DNA from 2 places in the Streptomyces sp. P9-2 genome. Region 2 is predicted to be linked to the other one. Evidence: riboswitches for the same ligand, from Rfam matches in the RefSeq annotation. Region 2 holds a riboswitch; the other holds the start of a gene.
What was found. Region 2 has a riboswitch for glycine ahead of gcvT (glycine cleavage system aminomethyltransferase GcvT). Riboswitches for the same ligand answer to the same signal wherever they lie in the genome.

Region 1 (9,822 bases), 560 kb from region 2:
AGCCGGGCGTCACCCCGGAGCGCCCCTCCGAGACGACGTCCACGATCTCCATCTCCGGTATCGAGGCCTACGACTCCGAGGCGACGGGCCAGCACCAGGTGCCCGCGCTCTCCCCGGAGGCGCAGGCCGCCGTCGACGCGCTGCCGGTGGGCTCCGCCCTGCTGGTCGTGCGCCGCGGGCCGAACTCGGGCAGCCGCTTCCTGCTGGACGGCGACCTGACCACGGCCGGCCGTCACCCGCAGAGCGACATCTTCCTCGACGACGTGACGGTCTCCCGGCGCCATGTGGAGTTCCGCCGCAACCCGGACGGCTCGTTCACGGTCGCCGACGTCGGCAGCCTGAACGGCACCTACGTCAACCGTGAGCGGATCGACCAGGTCGCCCTGTCCAACGGCGACGAGGTGCAGATCGGCAAGTACCGGCTGGTCTTCTACGCGAGCCAGCAGAACTACTGACCGCCCCCGGCCGCGGACCGGGGGACTCCAGGAAGGGTCGATGGTGCAGACACCGAGCGGCGGCGCCGGCCACGGCGCCGCCGTCACGGACGCCGGACTGCTGAGCATCGGCGCGGTGCTGAACGTGCTGCGCGAGGAGTTCCCCGAGGTCACCATCTCCAAGATCCGCTTCCTGGAGTCGGAGGGGCTCGTCGAGCCGCGCCGCACCCCTTCGGGGTACCGGAAGTTCAGCGCCGAGGACGTCGATCGTCTCGGCCATGTGCTGCGCATGCAGCGCGACCACTACCTGCCGCTGAAGGTGATCCGGGAGCACCTGGCGGCCATGGAGCGCGGCGAGGCCCCGCCCCTGCCGGCGCTGAGCCGTCCGGGTGACGGCGAGGACCCCGCCGACGGGAGCGCCCCGGAGACGCCCACCGCCGCCCGCATCGGACGCTGCAAGCTGCTCGCCGCCGCCGGGGTGGACGAGCGGGTGCTCGCCGAGTGGGAGTCGTACGGACTGCTCGCCCCGGTGGAGGACGGGGTGTACGACGCGGAGGCGGTCACCGTCGCCGGGCTCCTCATGGAACTGGGGCGGCACGGGATCGAGCCCCGCCATCTGCGCGCCATGAAGGCGGCCGCCGAGCGCGAGGCCGGGCTGGTCGAGCAGGTCGTCGCGCCGCTGCGGCGCCACCGCAACCCGCAGACCAGGGCGCATGCCGAGGACCGCACCAGGGAACTGGCCGGTCTCACCATGAAGCTGCACGCCGCGCTGGTGCGGTCGGCGCTCGGGGTGCGGCAGTCCTGAGGCCCCGGGACCTCGGCCCTGGGGCCCGGGACCTCGGTGGACCAGCACAACGGGGCCTGATCGGCCACCCGATCCCGGCCCGACTACCCAAACGTCCCGGGCACGGCCTAGGGTTGCTGTGTGAACGAGCTCGATGTCGTAGGTGTCCGGGTCGAAATGCCCTCCAACCAACCGATCGTGCTGTTGCGTGAAGTGGGCGGCGACCGCTACCTCCCCATCTGGATCGGCCCCGGGGAGGCGACGGCCATCGCCTTCGCCCAGCAGGGCATGGCGCCCGCACGGCCGCTGACCCACGACCTGTTCAAGGACGTGCTGGAGGCCGTGGGACAGGAGCTCACGGAAGTGCGCATCACCGACCTGCGGGAAGGCGTGTTCTACGCCGAGCTGGTCTTCGCCAGCGGCGTAGAGGTGAGCGCCCGTCCCTCCGACGCCATAGCACTCGCCCTGCGTACGGGAACCCCGATCTACGGAAGCGACACGGTGCTGGACGACGCCGGCATCGCCATTCCGGACGAGCAGGAGGACGAGGTGGAGAAGTTCCGCGAGTTCCTCGACCAGATCTCGCCCGAGGACTTCGGGACCAGCAACCAGTGAGCCGTTTCCCGGGGCCCCGGCGTCGGTCGCGGCCCCGGGGCCCCGGCCCGGCGTCGGTCGCGGCCCGCGCCGAGGACATTCGGCTAGCCTTTCCCCGCGACGGGGCACGGGAAACCACCCTTAGGGTGATTATCACTCGGCGTGCCGAGTGTGGCGATCGTTGACGCACCCTTGGTGACTGCCTACCGTCGGGGAGGCAGGTCAAGGACGGAGGTCGGCGTGAGAAGCAGCGGCGACGGTACGGCTGGGGGTGCCCCCGGACGCGTTTTCGGGGCGGGCGGGCCGTATCCTCCCCAGAGCTCTCCGCTCCGCTCGGGCGGGGGCCATCCCGCGCGCGGCGGTGCGATCGATCCCGCTCCGCAGCGGCCGGCGGCTGTGCCGAGCGGTGGAGGGGCGGTGGCCATGGCGTCCGAGGAGATCGGTTATCGGGGGCCGACGGCCTGCGCCGCGGCCGGCATCACCTACCGCCAGCTCGACTACTGGGCGCGCACGGGACTGGTCGAGCCGAGCGTGCGGCCCGCCCACGGGTCGGGGACGCAGCGGCTGTACAGCTTCCGCGACGTCGTCGTGCTGAAGATCGTGAAGCGGTTCCTGGACACGGGTGTGTCCCTGCAGAACATCCGCACCGCCGTCCAGCATCTGCGCGAGCGCGGCTTCAGCGACCTGGAGCGCATGACGCTGATGAGCGACGGCGCCACGGTCTACGAATGCACCTCGCCCGACGAGGTCCACGCCCTGCTCCAGGGCGGCCAGGGCGTCTTCGGCATCGCCGTGGGCGTGGTGTGGCGGGACGTCGAGAGCGCCCTGTCGCAACTGCACGGCGAGCGGGTCGACACGGGGGAGACCCTGGTCGGCCACAACCCGATGGACGAGCTGGCCCGGCGCAGGAACCGCGCGGTCTGAGCGGCGGCGCGCGGGAACCGGCCCGACAAGGGCGTTGTCAGTGGCGTAGGGCAGCATCGGAGATGTGAGATCCGCTCCCACGATCCTGCATCTCGACATGGATGCCTTCTACGCCTCGGTGGAGCAGGCGTCCAAGCCGAGTCTGCGCGGCAAGGCCGTGATCGTGGGCGGGCTCGGCCCGCGTGGTGTGGTCGCCACCGCCTCCTACGAGGCGCGTGTGCTGGGTGTGCACTCCGCGATGCCCATGTCGCAGGCGCGGCGGCTCGCACCGAACGCCGCGTATCTGGTGCCCCGGTTCGCGCTGTACCGCTCGATCAGCGACCAGGTGATGGCGCTGCTGCGTGCCCTGTCGCCGCTGGTGGAGCCGCTCAGCCTCGACGAGGCGTTCGTCGACCTCGAGGCCGGGGGCAGGGCGTGGGACGAGCGGTCGGCGCGGCTGGTCGGCACAAAGCTGCGCGCGGACATCCGCGCGGTCACCGGGCTGACGGGGTCCGTGGGGCTGGCCGCCTCCAAGATGCTGGCGAAGATCGCCTCGGAGCAGGCGAAGCCGGACGGGCTGGTCGTCATCGAGCCCGGCACCGAGCGGGCGATGCTCGAACCGATGCCGGTGCGGACCCTCCCCGGTGTCGGACCCGCCACCGGCGACCATCTGCGGCGGGCCGGCATCCACACGGTCGGCGAGATCGCCGAGGCGGGCGAGGACGAACTGGTGCGGCTGCTGGGCAAGGCACACGGGCACGCGCTGTACGCGATGGCGCTGGCCCGCGACGACCGGCCCGTCGTCGCCGAGCGGGAGACCAAGTCGGTGTCCGTCGAGGACACGTACGACGTGGACATCCACGACCGGGTGCGGGTCGGCCTGGAGGTGCAGCGGCTCGCCGACCGCTGCGTGCGGCGGCTGCGGGGCGCGGGGCTGTCCGGGCGCACGATCGTGCTGAAGGTACGGCGGTACGACTTCTCCACGCTGACCCGCTCCGAGACCCTGCGCGGACCCACCGACGACCCGGCCGTCGTCCGCGAGGCGGCGGCGCGGCTGCTGGACTCGGTGGACACCACGGGCGGCGTACGGCTGCTCGGCGTCGGCGTCAGCGGGCTGGCCGACTACACGCAGGAGGACCTGTTCGCCCAGGCGGTGGGCGGGGCGGGGGAGGACGTCGCCGAGGGCGCGGAGTCCGAGCCGGCGCCCGAGCCGCGCCCGGAGGTCCCGGCGGAGCGGCGCTGGCCCGCCGGCCACGACGTCCGGCACACGGAGTACGGGCACGGGTGGGTGCAGGGCAGCGGCCTGGGCCGCGTAACGGTCCGCTTCGAAACCCCCGGCTCGGCCCCGGGCCGAGTGAAGACGTTCCGCGTCGACGACCCGGAGCTGGAGGCAACGGACCCGCTGCCGCTGGTGGAGTCACCACCGGAGTTGCCCGAGCCGATGGGGACGGGGGAGGCGGAGCCGCCTCGGCCGCTGGAAGCGTGAGGGGGCGGGCGGTGCCCGAGGGAACGGGCCGGTGCCGTGCGACGCCGGACGCGCACGCGAGACAACTCGGCCCATGGCCGAGGCTTACCGCAGGCTGCGCCCCTGCGGCTGGCCGTCAGGCGCGGCCTGACGGAGCAACCGGTCCGGCCGGGGGTGCCGCGGCTTCCGTCGCGGCCGTTGCAAGCCCGACGGCGCGGGCGGGACCCGTGAGCCCCCGGACCAGTGGGAATCCGCCGCTGCCGTGCGGGCTCGACGCGCCCGAGGTGGCGGAGACCGCTCGGCGCATGGCTGACGGCTTACCGCAGGCTGCGTCTCGGCGGCTCGCCGTCAGGCGCGGCCTGGCGGAGCGACCGGTCTGGTCGGAGGCGCTGTCTCCGTCTCGACCGTCGGAAGCCCGATTGTTCGGGCGGGGCCCGTGAGCCGCCGGACCAACGGGATCCGCCGGTGCCGTGAGGCGCCAGGCGCGCTCCTACTGGCGGAGACCACCTCGGCGTGTGGCTCACGGCTTGCCCGTCGGCTGCGGCCCGGCGGCTCCTGGGCCGACACGGCCGCGCGGCCGGGCATAGGAACAGGGCTGTGGGCCGGTCCCCGGCGGTGTGAGGCGGACGTCGTGGCTCGGGCGGGCGGTCCGGGCCCGTGGGGAGGAGGGACCGATAGACCGCCGCCCCCAGTGGTGTCAGGTGTGTTCCTCCTGGCCCGCCAGTTTGCCGAAGTCCCTGTCCGGGAGTGGGGGAGGGGAGCCGACGTCCAGGCCGTAGTGGTGGTACAGCTGGAGCTCCTGCTCGGGCGACAGGTGGCGGCCGACGCCGAAGTCCGGGGCGTCCTTGACGAGGGACCGTTCGAACGGCACGTGCAGGGCCCCGTCGATCAGCTCGCTGGGTTCCAGGGGGACGAAGGCGTCCCGGCTGAACAGGCCGGTGCGTATCGCCGCCCACTCCGGCACGCCGGTGGCGTCGTCGAGGTAGACCTCGTCGATCGTGCCGATGCGGGTGCCGTTGCGGTCGTACGCCTTGCGGCCGATGAGGTGACGCGGGTCGATGTCGGTCTGCACGGGCCCTCCACTCGTAGCAAACTCATCCGATAGCACTACAAAAAGGCACAATCGGCGGAACGGCCACTCGAAGGCCGGGGTCCTGACCTCGCTGGTACGCTGGCAACGGCCGCTGACCCCGTGCGGGAGAGTCCTCCAGGCACCACCGGAGGCGCCGAAGGAGCAAATCCTCCCCGGAATCTCTCAGGCACACGTACCGCACGGACGAGGTCACTCTGGAAAGCAGGGCGGGTGTCGACGGCTTCCGCTCTCACCGACGGTGAAAACCGGACCGCCAGCGGCGTTCCGGTGAAGCTCTCAGGTCGAGATGACAGAGGGGGAGGCCGTCCGGGCACCTGCGCCGTGGTGCCCCTCGAAGGTCGTCGGACCAGGAGGCCTCCTCAATGACTGCCCCCCGTACCCCGCTCTCCGAGCTCGAACAGGGAATCCCGTTCGAGCAGCGCCACATCGGCCCCGACCACGAGGCCCGGGCGAAGATGCTGGCCCAGGTGGGCTACGGCTCGCTCGACGAGCTGACCGCCGCCGCCGTGCCCGACGTGATCAAGAACGCCGACGCGCTGGACCTGCCCGGCGCCCGCAGCGAGGCCGAGGTGCTCGCCGAGCTGCGCGGCCTCGCCGGCCGCAACCAGGTCCTCGGCTCCATGATCGGCCTGGGCTACCACGGCACCTTCACTCCGCCGGTCATCCTGCGCAACGTCATGGAGAACCCCGCCTGGTACACGGCCTACACGCCGTACCAGCCGGAGATCTCGCAGGGCCGGCTCGAGGCGCTGCTGAACTTCCAGACGATGGTCGCCGACCTCACCGGCCTTCCCACGTCCGGCGCCTCCCTGCTGGACGAGGGCACCGCCGCCGCCGAGGCGATGGCGCTGTCCCGGCGCATGGGCAAGAACAAGAAGGGCCTCTTCCTCGTCGACGCGGACGCCCTCCCGCAGACGATCGCCGTCATCCAGACCCGCGCCGAGCCGACCGGCGTCGAGGTCGTCGTCGCCGACCTGAGCGACGGCATCCCCGCCGAGCTCGACGGCCGTGAGATCAACGGCGTCCTGATCCAGTACCCGGGCGCGTCCGGCGCCGTCCGGGACATCAAGCCGGTGATCGACCAGGCGCACGAGCGCGGCGCGCTCGTCACCGTCGCCGCCGACCTGCTCGCCCTCACCCTGCTGAAGTCCCCCGGGGAGCTGGGCGCGGACATCGCGGTGGGCACCACGCAGCGCTTCGGCGTCCCCATGGGGTTCGGCGGTCCGCACGCCGGCTACATGGCCGTCCAGGACAAGATGGCCCGCAGCCTGCCCGGCCGCCTCGTCGGCGTCTCCGTCGACGCCGACGGCAACAAGGCCTACCGTCTGGCCCTGCAGACGCGTGAGCAGCACATCCGCCGCGAGAAGGCCACCAGCAACATCTGCACCGCCCAGGTGCTGCTCGCCGTCATGGCCGGCATGTACGCCGTCTTCCACGGCCCCGAGGGCCTGCGGACCATCGCCCGCCGCACCCACCGCTACGCCGCGATCCTCGCCGAGGGCCTGCGCGCAGGCGGCGCCGAGGTCGTCCACGGCTCCTGGTTCGACACCCTCACCGTGCGCGTCGCGGGCCGGGCCGCCGAGGTCGTCGCCGCCGCCCGCGACAACGGCGTCAACCTGCGCCTCGTCGACGCCGACACCGTCTCCGTCGCCTGCGACGAGACCACCACCCGCGACCAGCTCGCCGCCGTGTGGCGCGCCTTCGGCGTCGAGGCCGACGTCGAGGCCCTGGACGCCTCCGCCGGGGACGCCCTGCCGGACGCGCTGCTGCGCACCGACGACTTCCTCACCCACCCCGTCTTCCACCAGCACCGCTCCGAGACGGCCATGCTGCGCTACCTGCGCCGCCTCGCCGACCGCGACTACGCGCTGGACCGCGGCATGATCCCGCTGGGCTCCTGCACCATGAAGCTCAACGCGACCACCGAGATGGAGCCGGTCACCTGGCCCGAGTTCGGCCAGCTGCACCCGTTCGTCCCGGCCGAGCAGGCCGAGGGCTACCTCACGCTCATCCGCGAGCTGGAGGAACGTCTCGCCGAGGTCACCGGCTACGACAAGGTGTCCCTCCAGCCCAACGCCGGCTCCCAGGGAGAGCTGGCCGGACTGCTCGCCGTCCGCGGCTACCACCGCGCCAACGGCGACGAGCAGCGCACCGTCTGCCTCATCCCGTCCTCCGCGCACGGCACCAACGCCGCGTCCGCCGTGATGGCCGGAATGAAGGTCGTCGTCGTCAGGACCGCCGAGAACGGCGAGGTCGACGTCGACGACCTGCGCGCCAAGATCGAGCAGCACCGCGACGAGCTGGCCGTGCTGATGATCACCTACCCGTCGACGCACGGCGTCTTCGAGGAGCACGTCGCCGACATCTGCGCCCAGGTGCACGAGGCCGGCGGCCAGGTCTACGTCGACGGCGCCAACCTCAACGCCCTGGTCGGCCTCGCCAAGCCGGGCCACTTCGGCGGCGACGTCTCTCACCTGAACCTGCACAAGACGTTCTGCATCCCGCACGGCGGCGGCGGCCCCGGCGTCGGCCCGGTCGGCGTCCGCGCCCACCTCGCCCCGTACCTGCCGAACCACCCGCTGCAGCCCGAGGCCGGCCCGGAGACGGGCGTGGGGCCCATCTCGGCCGCCCCGTGGGGCTCGGCGGGTATCCTGCCCATCTCCTGGGCGTACGTCCGCCTCATGGGCGGCGAGGGCCTGAAGCGCGCCACGCAGGTGGCCGTGCTCAGCGCCAACTACATCGCCAAGCGCCTCGAGCCGCACTACCCCGTGCTCTACACCGGCCCCGGCGGCCTCGTCGCGCACGAGTGCATCATCGACCTGCGCCCGCTCACCAAGGCGACCGGCGTGACCGTCGACGACGTGGCCAAGCGCCTCATCGACTACGGCTTCCACGCGCCGACCATGTCCTTCCCGGTGGCCGGCACGCTGATGATCGAGCCCACCGAGTCCGAGGACCTCACCGAGCTCGACCGGTTCTGCGAGGCGATGATCGCCATCCGCGCCGAGATCGAGAAGGTCGGCTCCGGCGAGTGGCCCGCGGACGACAACCCGCTGCGCAACGCCCCGCACACGGCGACGGTGCTGGGCGGGGAGTGGGAGCACGCCTACACCCGCGAGGAGGCCGTGTTCCCGGGCGAGGTGAACGCCGCCGACAAGTACTGGCCGCCGGTGCGCCGCATCGACCAGGCCTACGGCGACCGCAACCTGGTCTGCTCCTGCCCGCCGCCGGACGCGTACGAGGACTGATCCGCATGCCCGTGAAGGGGCCCCGCCCGGTTCGCCCGGGCGGGGCCCCTCCGCGTCGTACGGGCCGCGTCAGGCCGGGTAGGCGTGCGTCTGCGTGGCCTTCACCGCCGCCCAGACCGGTGCGCCCGGGTGCAGGCCCAGTTCGGCCACGGCGACGGCGGTGAGGTCGGCGGCCAGGGGCAGTTCGCCGGTCAGCTCCACGCGGATCTGGTCGCCGTGGCTCTCCAGCCCCGCCACCTCGCAGCGCCACAGATTGCGCGCGCTCGAGCCGGTGGGCCGGTTCCGGTACAGGGTGACCGCGCCCGGCGGGAACGCGACGAACGCGGGCCCCGACAAGTCCTCCGTGGTGCTCACCTCCGGCCCCGCGTCGAGCCGTACGGTGTGGCCGTCCGCCCGGCCGCGGTAGAGGTTCAGCCCGACGAGCTGCGCGATGTACTCGGTGCGCGGGTGGCGGGCGATGTCCGCGGGGGCGCCTTCCTGCACCACGCGGCCGCGCTCCACGACGACCAGGCGGTCGGCCAGCACCATCGCGTCCAGGGGATCGTGCGTCACCAGGACGGCGACGGCCTCGAAGTCGGCCAGGTGGCGGCGCAGTTGCGCCCGGACCTCGAGCCGGGTGCGGGCGTCGAGGGCGGCGAGGGGCTCGTCCAGGAGCAGCAGACGCGGGTCGGTGGCCAGGGCGCGGGCGAGCGCCACACGCTGGGCCTGGCCGCCGGAGAGCCGCTTGGGCCTGGCGCCCAGATGCTCGGCCAGGCCCATCCGCTCCAGCCACGCGGCGGCCCGCGCGCGGGCCTCGCTCTTGCCGGTGCCCCGGCAGCGCGGGCCGAACGCCACGTTGTCGAGGGCGGTGAGGTGCGGGAAGAGCAGGTAGTCCTGGAAGACGACGCCCACCGGACGCGACTCCGGCGGGGTGCGGGCGAGGTCCGTGCCGTCCAGGCGCAGATGGCCGCCGGTGAGGGGGGAGAGCCCGGCGAGGGCCCGGAGGGCGGTGGTCTTGCCCGCCCCGTTCGGCCCGAGCAGGGCGACCACGTCACCGGGCGCGGCCGAAAGCGCGACGTCGAGGCGGAACGAGCCGCGCTCGACGACGAGGTGCGCGTCCAGGCCCTGCGATGAGGGGTGTGCCGTCATGCGTCAGACCGCCCTCGTCCAGCGGTCCCGCAGCCCCGCCAGCACGGCCACCGACACCGCGAGCAGCACGAGGCTGAGGGCGATCGCGGCGGCCGGGTCGTTCTGCAGGGCGAGGTAGACCGCGAGCGGCATGGTCTGGGTGCGGCCCGGGAAGTTCCCGGCGAAGGTGATCG
Region 2 (9,822 bases):
GTCCGCGACCTCGGCGAAGTCCTCGGCCGTGAAGCCGCGGGTGGCGAGGGCGGGCGTGCCGATCCGCAGACCCGAGGTGACCATCGGCGGGCGCGGGTCGTTCGGGATCGCGTTCCGGTTGACGGTGATCCCGACCTCGTGCAGCCGGTCCTCGGCCTGCTGGCCGTCCAGCTCCGAGTTCCGCAGGTCCACCAGGACGAGGTGCACGTCCGTGCCGCCGGACAGCACGTCCACGCCCACGGCCTTCACGTCGTCCCGCACCAGACGCTCGGCCAGGATGCGGGCGCCCTCCAGGGTGCGGCGCTGCCGCTCCTTGAAGTCCTCGCTCGCGGCGACCTTGAACGCGACCGCCTTGGCGGCGACCACGTGCTCCAGCGGACCGCCCTGCTGGCCCGGGAACACGGCGGAGTTGATCTTCTTGGCCAGCTCGGCCGTGGACAGGATCACACCGCCGCGCGGACCGCCGAGGGTCTTGTGCGTGGTGGTCGTGACGACGTGGGCGTGCGGCACCGGGTTCGGGTGCAGGCCCGCGGCGACCAGACCGGCGAAGTGCGCCATGTCGACCATGAGGTACGCGCCGACCTCGTCCGCGATCCGGCGGAACGCGGCGAAGTCCAGCTGACGCGGGTACGCCGACCAGCCGGCGACGATCAGCTTCGGCTTGTTCTCCTTGGCGAGACGCTCGACCTCGGCCATGTCGACCTGGCCGTCGTCGCCCACGTGGTACGCGACCACGTTGTAGAGCTTGCCGGAGAAGTTGATCTTCATGCCGTGGGTGAGGTGCCCGCCGTGCGCGAGGTTCAGACCCATGATCGTGTCGCCCGGCTTCAGCAGCGCGAACATCGCGGCCGCGTTGGCCTGGGCGCCCGAGTGCGGCTGGACGTTGGCGTGCTCGGCGCCGAACAGCTCCTTCACCCGGTCGATGGCGATCTGCTCGATCACGTCGACGTGCTCGCAGCCGCCGTAGTAGCGGCGGCCGGGGTAGCCCTCGGCGTACTTGTTGGTGAGGACCGAGCCCTGGGCCTCCATGACCGCGACCGGGGCGAAGTTCTCCGAGGCGATCATCTCGAGGGTGGACTGCTGCCGGTGCAGCTCGGCGTCGACGGCGGCGGCCACCGCCGGGTCGAGCTCGTGCAGCGGCGTGTTCAGAAGCGACATACGGCTCTGGCTCCTCAGCCCGCGACGAACGCGTCGTACTCGGCGGCGGACAGCAGGTCGGCCGGCTCGTCGGTGACCCGCACCTTGAACAGCCAGCCGCCCTCGAAGGGGGCCGAGTTCACCAGCGCCGGGTCGTTCACCACGTCCTCGTTGACCTCGGTGACCTCGCCGGAGACGGGGGAGTACAGGTCGCTGACGGACTTGGTGGACTCCAGCTCGCCGCAGGTCTCGCCCGCGGTCACCGTGTCACCGACCTCGGGGAGCTGGACGAAGACCACGTCGCCGAGCGCGTTGGCCGCGTGCTCCGTGATGCCGACCGTCGACACGCCGTCCTCGGCGGCCGACAGCCACTCGTGCTCCTTGCTGTAGCGCAGCTGCTGGGGGTTGCTCATGGCCTGAATTCTCCTGTACGCGGGAAACTGCTGATGACGGGGAGGGCACGCGAAGCGGCCGGACGGGTGGGAACCCCGTGCCGCGGACGCGCGGAAGCCGCCCGGGGGCCGGCTACGACGGTGTCACTTCTGCCGCTTGTAGAACGGCAGCGCCACGACGTCGTACGGCTCGTGGCTGCCGCGGATGTCCACACCGACGCCCTCGGTGCCCGGCTCCGCGTGGGCGGCGTCGACGTAGGCCATGGCGATCGGCTTCCCCAGGGTGGGGGAGGGGGCGCCGGAGGTGACCTCGCCGATCTTCTCGCCGCCGGCGACCACGGCGTACCCGGCGCGCGGCACCCGGCGGCCGTGGGCGACCAGGCCGACCAGGACGCGCGGCGGGTTCTTCTCGGCGTGCCCGGCGGCCTCGGCGAGGGCGGCGCGGCCCACGAAGTCGCCCTCCTTCTCGAACTTCACCACCCGGCCCAGACCGGCGTCGAAGGGCGTGAGGGAGGTGCTCAGCTCGTTGCCGTACAGCGGCATGCCCGCCTCCAGGCGGAGCGTGTCCCGGCAGGACAGACCGCACGGGACCAGGCCGTGGCCCTCGCCCGCCTTGGTCAGCGCCTGCCACAGCTCCACGGCGTGCTCCGGCTTCACGAACAGCTCGAAGCCGTCCTCGCCGGTGTAGCCGGTGCGGGCGATCAGCGCGGGGACCCCGGCCACGGTGCCCGGCAGGCCGGCGTAGTACTTCAGGCCGTCCAGGTCGGCGTCGGTCAGGCTCTTCAGGATCGCCGGGGACTCGGGGCCCTGCACGGCCAGCAGCGCGTAGGCGTCGCGGTCGTCGCGCACCTCGGCGTCGAAGCCCGCGGCCCGCTCGGTCAGCGCGTCCAGCACCACCTGGGCGTTGGAGGCGTTGGCCACGACCATGTACTCGGTCTCGCCCAGGCGGTAGACGATCAGGTCGTCCAGGATGCCGCCGTCCTCACGGCAGATCATCGTGTAGCGGGCGCGGCCCGGCTTCACGCCCGAGATGTTGCCCACCAGCGCGTGGTCGAGGAGGGCGGCGGCCTGCGGGCCGGTGACCGTGATCTCACCCATGTGCGAGAGGTCGAAGAGGCCGGCCTTCGTGCGCACGGCGTTGTGCTCGTCGCGCTCGGAGCCGTAGCGAAGGGGCATGTCCCAGCCGGCGAAGTCGGTCATCGTCGCGCCGAGCGACCGATGCAGGGCATCGAGCGCGGTGCGGCGGGGGTCGGTACTGCTCATCGGTCGGTCTCCCAAGGCATGACGGCGAGGTCGTTCCTCCCCATCTGTCATCGGAACCTGAGAGGTTCGCCATGACCACCCGTGTCACGGAGGTCAGGACTTGCACCTTGGGTGGGGTCGCCGGAGCACTGCGACGGCGGCCCGCTTTTCAGATGTGCCTCGCCCGCGCGGTAACGGTGCCTGAGAGATTCAAGGGAGGGACTTGCTCCTTCGGCGCCCCGGCGGCACAGGTGCCGGGGACTCTCCCGCGCGGATTCAAACGGCCGGTATGCAGTTGGCGCGCTCATCATTGCACGCATCGTGGGACACCGGCAGGGGGGCCTTGCCGGGGGTGCACGGCTCGTGCAGGCTCGGTCACAGGGAGCTGTGACAGGCCTGTGTCGGAATGAGTACGCAACCGAGAGCGACCTGGCATTACCTTCTCTTTACACGCGGCGGGGATCGGACCTCCATATCCGGCCCCAGGGGAGGACGACCACGGTGAACAGGCCCACGGCGTACGCCGGCACCACAGGCGTCGCGCTGCCGCGGCAGCACGCGCACCGGGCCGACGGCGCCCGCGACGCGGCGCCCGCCCCCCTCGTCCAGGACCTGCGCGCCCGCGCGGGACGCAGTCCGCGCGCCCTGCTCTTCGGCCCCCGCGACCTCGTCGTCGTCACCGGCCTGCCCGGCAGCGGCAAGTCCACGCTGATGCGGCGCGCGGTGCACGACGACCGCGTCGACTCCCAGGACGCCCGCGACCGCTGGGACAGCCGCATGCCCCGCCTGCTGCCGTACGCGGTCTACCGGCCGCTGGTCCGGCTCGCCCACTACGCGGGACTGCGCCGTGTGCTGCGCTCCGGCCGGCCGGTCGTCGTGCACGACTGCGGCACCCAGACCTGGGTACGGCGCTGGCTGGCCCGCGAGGCCCGCCGCCGCGGGGCCGCGCTGCACCTGCTGCTCCTCGACGTCCCGCCGGAGGAGGCCCTGGCCGGGCAGTTGGAGCGGGGCCGGGGCGTCTCGCGCTACGCCTTCCGCCGCCACCGCACCGCGTGCGCCCGGCTGCTGGACGCGGTGGAGTCCGGCCGGGTCCCGGAGGGCTGCGCCTCGGCGGTACTCGTCGACCGGGACGCCGCGAACACGCTGCGCCGCATCGGCTTCACCGGTTGACGGGTCGGCGCACGCCCTGGCCGGGCCGGCTTCACCGGCTGTCGGGTCGGTGCACGCCCTGTGCGGGGTCGGCTTCACCGGTCGACCGGTCGGCACGCCCTGTGCCAGGTCGGCCTTCACCGGTTGACCGGTCGGCGTGTGTTCGGTGCCGGATGGGCGACACCGGTTGTCGGGTCGGCGCGCGCCTGTGCCGGGGCGGCGTACCGGTTGTCGGGTCGGTGTGCGCCCTGTGCGGGGTCGGCTTCACCGGTTGACCGATCGGCACGCCCTGTGCCGGGGCGGCGTACCGGTTGTCGGGTCGGCGTGCGCCCTGTGCCGGGGCGGTGGAACCGGATGACCGGCCGGCGGCGGCCCCGCGCGGGGCCGCCGCCGCCGCTGACCGGCTAGCCTTTCCGGCAAGCAGTGGCATCAGGCAGACGGTGGGCGACAGATGGACTTCCCGGCGGACATCCCGGACCGGACGCACTTCCACCCGCACGGCGGGTGGCCCGGCAACGAACTGGAGGAGGCGCTCTCCGCCTCCCTCGGCGTCCCCTCGGCGGGAGCCCGCATCGTCGAGGTCCTCGGCCGCAGCTTCCTCTGGGTACCCCTGCCCAAGGGCGGCGGCCCGCACAGCGGCCCCCTCGACCTGCCCACCATGGAACTGGACGGCCAGGCCTACGTGCCGGTCTTCAGCTCCGAGGAGCAGTTCCGCCAGGTCGTCGGCTCCCACATGGGCTGCACCATGGCGCCCGCCGTGGAGTTCGCCCGCGGACTGCCCCCGCAGGCCGGCATCGTGGTCAACCCGGGCGGCACGGTCGCCGTCCCGCTGCCGCCGCCCGCGGTGGCCGAGCTGTGCCGCGCCGGACGCTCCCCGCTGGAGGGCCCGGCGGGCGGCGGCCGCGTCCGGCTGTTCGAACCGGACTGGCAGGACGACCCGGTGGACTTCCTCGCCGCCGCCTCGCAGGAGTTCGACGCCATCGGGGTGGTGGCGACGGCCCGCCGCTGCCTGGCCGCCATCGAGACGGCCGACCCCGTGCTGTTCGTCGGCGTGGAGCTGCTGCACTGGGAGGGCGACCCGCGCGCGCTGCCGCTGGACGCCCTCGGCCGCGCGCTGGGCCGCAGCCCCGCCCGCTGGCCGGTCAACCTCGTCGTCCTCGACGTCGCCCAGGACCCGGTCGGCGACTGGCTGCGCGCCAAGGTCCGCCCCTTCTACCAGCGCGCCTGACGCGCACCTTCCGCGCACTGACCGCAGACCGCCGGAGACCGTCGGCTTAAGCTAGGGGCATTGGCCGGCAGGGTGTTGTACGGAGGGGCGATACAAGTGAGCGCTGGCACCGCGGCGGCCGGACAGGTCGAGCACATGCTGCGCCAGGTGACGCCCGGGCGTTACGACGCCTACGAGGCCTTGCTGCGCGCCCTCGCCACCCCCTCGTCCGGCAGGGTCTGGATGCTGCTCTGGCAGGGCCAGGCCGGCTCGCCCGACGCCCAGTACGGGACCATGGAGGTCGACGGCCACGGCTACGCGCCCTGCGTGACCTCCGCCCAGGAGCTGTCCGCCAGCGGCTGGAACCGTTCGTACGAGGTGGTCGACGGGCTCGAGGTGGCCCGCGCGCTCTACCCGGACCGCTACGGCCTCTGGCTCAACCCGCACGCGCCCGGCGGCGGCGTCGGCATCCCCTGGCTCGACCTGCGCCGCATCGCCGGCGGACTCGACCAGCAGCCCGCCGGTCCGCTGCGCCTGTCCGAACCGGCCATCGAGATCCCGCAGTTCTACGCCCTCCTCGCGCAGAACGCCCACCGCACCCCGGCCGTGCGCGCGCTGCGCCGCGCCTGGGTGCAGCCCGCGCTGGGCGCGCCGTACCTCGCCATCGGCCTGGACGTGTACGACACCTCGCCGCCCGCCGTGGAGTCGGTACGGCAGATGATGCGGCAGTCGCTGCCCGCCGTGCCCGACGGACTGCCCGTCTCCACGGTCGCCATGTCCGACGAGCACGACCCGGTGGCGATGTGGCTGCGCGTCAACGGGCGTCCGTTCTACGACCGTGAGGCGCACGCCCCGGCCCCCGCCGCGGGCTACGGCTATCCGCCCGCGCACCGCCTCTGACCGGTACGTCTTCCCGAGGCTCCCGGCGCGGCTGCCCCGCCGCCGGGGGCCTCACGCATGGTGACGCAGCGTCACTCATGTCCAGCATGTGGACAATGGGCGGCGCTGCGGCTCCTGTCCCGACCCGTCCCCCGCTCGGATTCCGTCAGATTCCGTCGATTGCGATCAGCAACCTCGCGCTGACCCCCTGTCACCTGCGGTTTCACCGCGCCTTCACGCCCATCCCGGGCCTCGTGGACGGCACTTGCCGGGGTGTCATTCGTGTCCGGGGTGTTAAATCATCGCGCGAAGATGCCGGAACAGTCCCGTATGTCGACTGTTCAGATCTCAGGTAGGTATCACCGCTATCCGGACTGTTCCTGACTCACTGCGAACGTCTGTAGTGTTCGGCCGGTCAAGATGCATCCACATAGCGGACCCGGAGTGGCCCCAGTATGCGCATATTCAAGACCCGAGCCGCTCGGGCGATCACGGCCGCGGTCGCGGTCGGCCTGATCGCCACGGGCTGCGCCAGCGAGCGGGACAGCGACAACGAGAGCGGCGGCAAGAAGGACACCTTCGTGTTCGCCGGTGCGGGCGACCCGGGATCCCTGGACCCTGCCCTCGCGAGCGACGGTGAGACCTTCCGCGTGACCCGCCAGGCGTTCGAGGCCCTCCTCGAGCACGAGTCGGGCGGCACCAAGCTGGTCGGCGGCCTCGCCGAGACCTGGTCGAGCAACGACGCCGGCACCGTCTGGACCTTCAACCTCCGCAAGGGCGTGAAGTTCCACGACGGCGAGGCGTTCAACGCCGCCGCGGTCTGCGCCAACTACGACCACTGGTTCAACTGGAAGGGCACCTACCAGTCGAGCGCGGTCTCCTACTACTGGCAGACCATCATGGGCGGGTTCGCGAAGAACGAGGACCCGGAGACGCCCGAGGCGAACTACAAGAGCTGCACCGCGAAGGACGAGAACACCGCCGTCATCGAGGTCAAGCAGCCCTCCGCGAACCTCCCCGGCGGCTTCTCGCTGAACGCCCTCGCCATCCACTCGCCGAAGGCGATCAAGGAGTACGAGAAGCAGGAGGCGACCGCCAAGGGCGACGCCATCACGTACCCCAAGTACAGCCAGGAGGCCGGCACGGTCGCCGGCACCGGCCCGTACAAGATCGTCAAGTGGAACAAGGGCAACAAGGAAGTCACCCTCGAGCGCTTCGACGACTACTGGGGCGAGAAGGCCAAGATCAAGAACCTGGTCTTCCGCACGATCGACACCGAGGAGGGCCGCCGCCAGGCGCTCCAGGCCGGTGACATCGACGGCTACGACCTCGTCGCCCCGGCCGACGTCAAGACCCTCGAGGACCAGGGCTACGTCGTCCCGACCCGTGGCGTCTTCAACCTCTTCTACGTGGGCATGAGCCAGTCGGCGAACCCGGCCCTGAAGAAGAAGGAAGTCCGCCAGGCGATCGCGCAGTCGATCGACAAGGAGAACCTGGTCAAGACCCAGCTGCCCGAGGGCGGCAAGGTGGCCGACCAGTTCATGCCGGACACGATCGCGGGCTACTCCAAGAACGTCACGAAGTACCCGTACGACCCCGCCAAGGCCAAGCAGCTGCTGAAGAAGGCCGGCGCCCAGAACCTGACCATCGAGTTCTGCTACCCGACCGAGGTCACCCGCCCGTACATGCCTGCCCCGCAGGACCTGTTCGAGCTGATGAAGGCCGACCTCGAGAAGTCCGGCATCACGGTCAAGCCGAAGGCCATGAAGTGGGCCCCGGACTACCTGGACGCCACCGAGGCCGGCTCCTGCGCCCTGCACATGCTCGGCTGGACCGGTGACTTCAACGACGGCTACAACTTCATCGGCACCTGGTTCGCCGGGTACGACAAGCAGTGGGGCTTCAAGGACAAGAAGGTCTTCGACGCGGTGAACGCCGGCTCGAAGATGGGCAAGGCCGACGAGCGCACCGCGGCCTACGAGAAGGCCAACGAGGTCATCATGGACTACCTGCCCGGCGTCCCGATCTCGTCGTCCCCGCCGGCCATCGCCTTCGGCAAGAACGTCAACCCGCCGAAGGTCTCGCCGCTGACGCAGGAAGTCTTCTCCGAGGCCTCCTTCAAGTAGGCACACCGGCAGGAAATCGATAACGGGGGGGTCCGCCCGGCCGTCGCAACTCGGCGGCCGGGCGGGTCCGTTCATGTAAGACAACACGCAAGAAAGGGGCAAGCGGGGTGCTGCGTCTCGTCGTACGAAGACTGCTCCAGCTCATACCCACGCTGCTCGGCCTGTCGGTTCTGCTCTTCCTGTGGCTCGACCGGCTGCCCGGTGGACCCGCCTCAGCGATCCTGGGGGAGAGGGCCACCGAGGCCGAAGTGGCGCGCATCAACCGTGCGCTCGGGCTGGACCAGCCCATTTACGTCCAGTACTGGCGCTTCCTCAAGCGCATCTTCGAAGGCGACCTGGGAACCTCCGTCCAGACCGGTCAGCCCGTCACGGACGAGTTCTTCCTCCGGTTCCCGGCGACGGTGGAGCTGTCCCTGCTGGCCATGCTCATCGCCGTGGCGATCGGCATCCCCCTCGGTTACCTCGCCGCCCGCAAGCGCGGCGGCTGGCTCGACGTCAGCGCCGTCTCCGGCTCGCTCGTGGGCATCTGCATCCCCGTCTTCTTCCTGGGCCTGATCCTCAAGGAAGTCCTCGCCGTGAAGCTGGGCTTCTTCCCCAGCTACGGACGCCTCGACACCGGCATCAACGCCACCGAGGTCACCGGCTTCGCCGTCCTTGACGGTGTGCTCACCGGTGAGTTCGACGCCTCGTGGAACGCGATCCACCACCTGATCCTGCCTGCCGTCACCCTCGCCTCCATCCCGCTCGCGGTCATCGTGCGCATGACCCGCGCCAGCGTGCTCGAGGTGCAGGACGAGGACTACGTGCGCACCGCCCAGGCCAAGGGCCTCAAGCGCAGCGTCGTCCGCGGCCGTCACGTGCTGCGCAACGCCCTGCTGCCCGTGATCACGTCGGTCGGTCTGCTCACCGGCTCCCTGCTCTCCGGAGCCGTCCTCACCGAGTCCGTGTTCTCCTTCAACGGCATCGGCAACTTCATCAAGACGTCGATCGACGGCCGTGACTACCCGGTGCTCGTCGGGTTCATCATGTTCATCGCGATGGTGTACGTCCTGATCAACCTGCTGGTGGACCTGGCGTACAGCATCATCGACCCGAGAGTGCGGGTGCACTGACATGGCTGTCGCCACCAAGTCCGAGAAGATCCAGCGTCTCGCGGAACTGACGGCCGTCAGCGAGACCAGCACCGGTGCCAGCCTCTGGCGGGAGGCCTTCCGCCGGCTGAAGTCCAGCAAGATGGCGATCGTCGGCGCCGTCATCATCGTCCTGTTCGTGCTCATCGCCGTCGTCGGCCCGTTCCTGGCGCCGTACTCGCCGAGCGCGCAGACCTGGCGCGGCGAGGTCTTCCCCAACCAGGGCAAGTTCGTCGGCGCCCGCGACGGCAACTGGTTCGGCCTCGACCACCTCGGCCGCGACCTGTTCTCCCGGATGCTCGTCGGCGCCCGGCAGACCCTGCTCGTCGGTATCGTCGCCACGCTGATCGGCCTGGTCGCCGGCTTCGTGATCGGCATCGTCTCCGGCGCCGCGGCCACCCTCGGCGGCGACACCGGACGGCGTATCGACTCCGTCATCATGCGTTTCATCGACATGATGCTGGCGCTGCCCTCGCTGCTGCTGGCCGTGTCCATCGCCGCCGTCATGGGTCAGTCGCTGACCACCGTGATGATCGCGGTGGGTGTGGTCCAGGTGCCGG

Region 1: another riboswitch for glycine. It lies ahead of gcvP (aminomethyl-transferring glycine dehydrogenase); the one in region 2 lies ahead of gcvT (glycine cleavage system aminomethyltransferase GcvT).

The regions. Positions count from the first base shown of each region.
Region 1 covers NZ_CP192633.1:4,145,132-4,154,953, forward strand. Annotated here, with positions in the region: gene ACQY0Z_RS18985 (FHA domain-containing protein) at 1-455, shown strand, start outside; gene ftsR (transcriptional regulator FtsR) at 496-1,239, shown strand; gene ACQY0Z_RS18995 (bifunctional nuclease family protein) at 1,360-1,833, shown strand; gene ACQY0Z_RS19000 (MerR family transcriptional regulator) at 2,053-2,736, shown strand; gene ACQY0Z_RS19005 (DNA polymerase IV) at 2,801-4,201, shown strand; gene ACQY0Z_RS19010 (PRC-barrel domain-containing protein) at 4,878-5,252, opposite strand; glycine riboswitch at 5,366-5,461, shown strand; gene gcvP (aminomethyl-transferring glycine dehydrogenase) at 5,636-8,521, shown strand; gene ACQY0Z_RS19020 (ABC transporter ATP-binding protein) at 8,591-9,649, opposite strand; gene modB (molybdate ABC transporter permease subunit) at 9,653-9,822, opposite strand, start outside.
Region 2 covers NZ_CP192633.1:4,707,750-4,717,571, forward strand. Annotated here, with positions in the region: gene glyA (serine hydroxymethyltransferase) at 1-1,158, opposite strand, end outside; gene gcvH (glycine cleavage system protein GcvH) at 1,173-1,550, opposite strand; gene gcvT (glycine cleavage system aminomethyltransferase GcvT) at 1,674-2,792, opposite strand; glycine riboswitch at 2,827-2,950, opposite strand; glycine riboswitch at 2,951-3,050, opposite strand; gene ACQY0Z_RS21665 (AAA family ATPase) at 3,273-3,941, shown strand; gene ACQY0Z_RS21670 (enhanced serine sensitivity protein SseB) at 4,372-5,148, shown strand; gene ACQY0Z_RS21675 (enhanced serine sensitivity protein SseB C-terminal domain-containing protein) at 5,245-6,027, shown strand; gene ACQY0Z_RS21680 (ABC transporter substrate-binding protein) at 6,462-8,132, shown strand; gene ACQY0Z_RS21685 (ABC transporter permease) at 8,240-9,244, shown strand; gene ACQY0Z_RS21690 (ABC transporter permease) at 9,246-9,822, shown strand, end outside.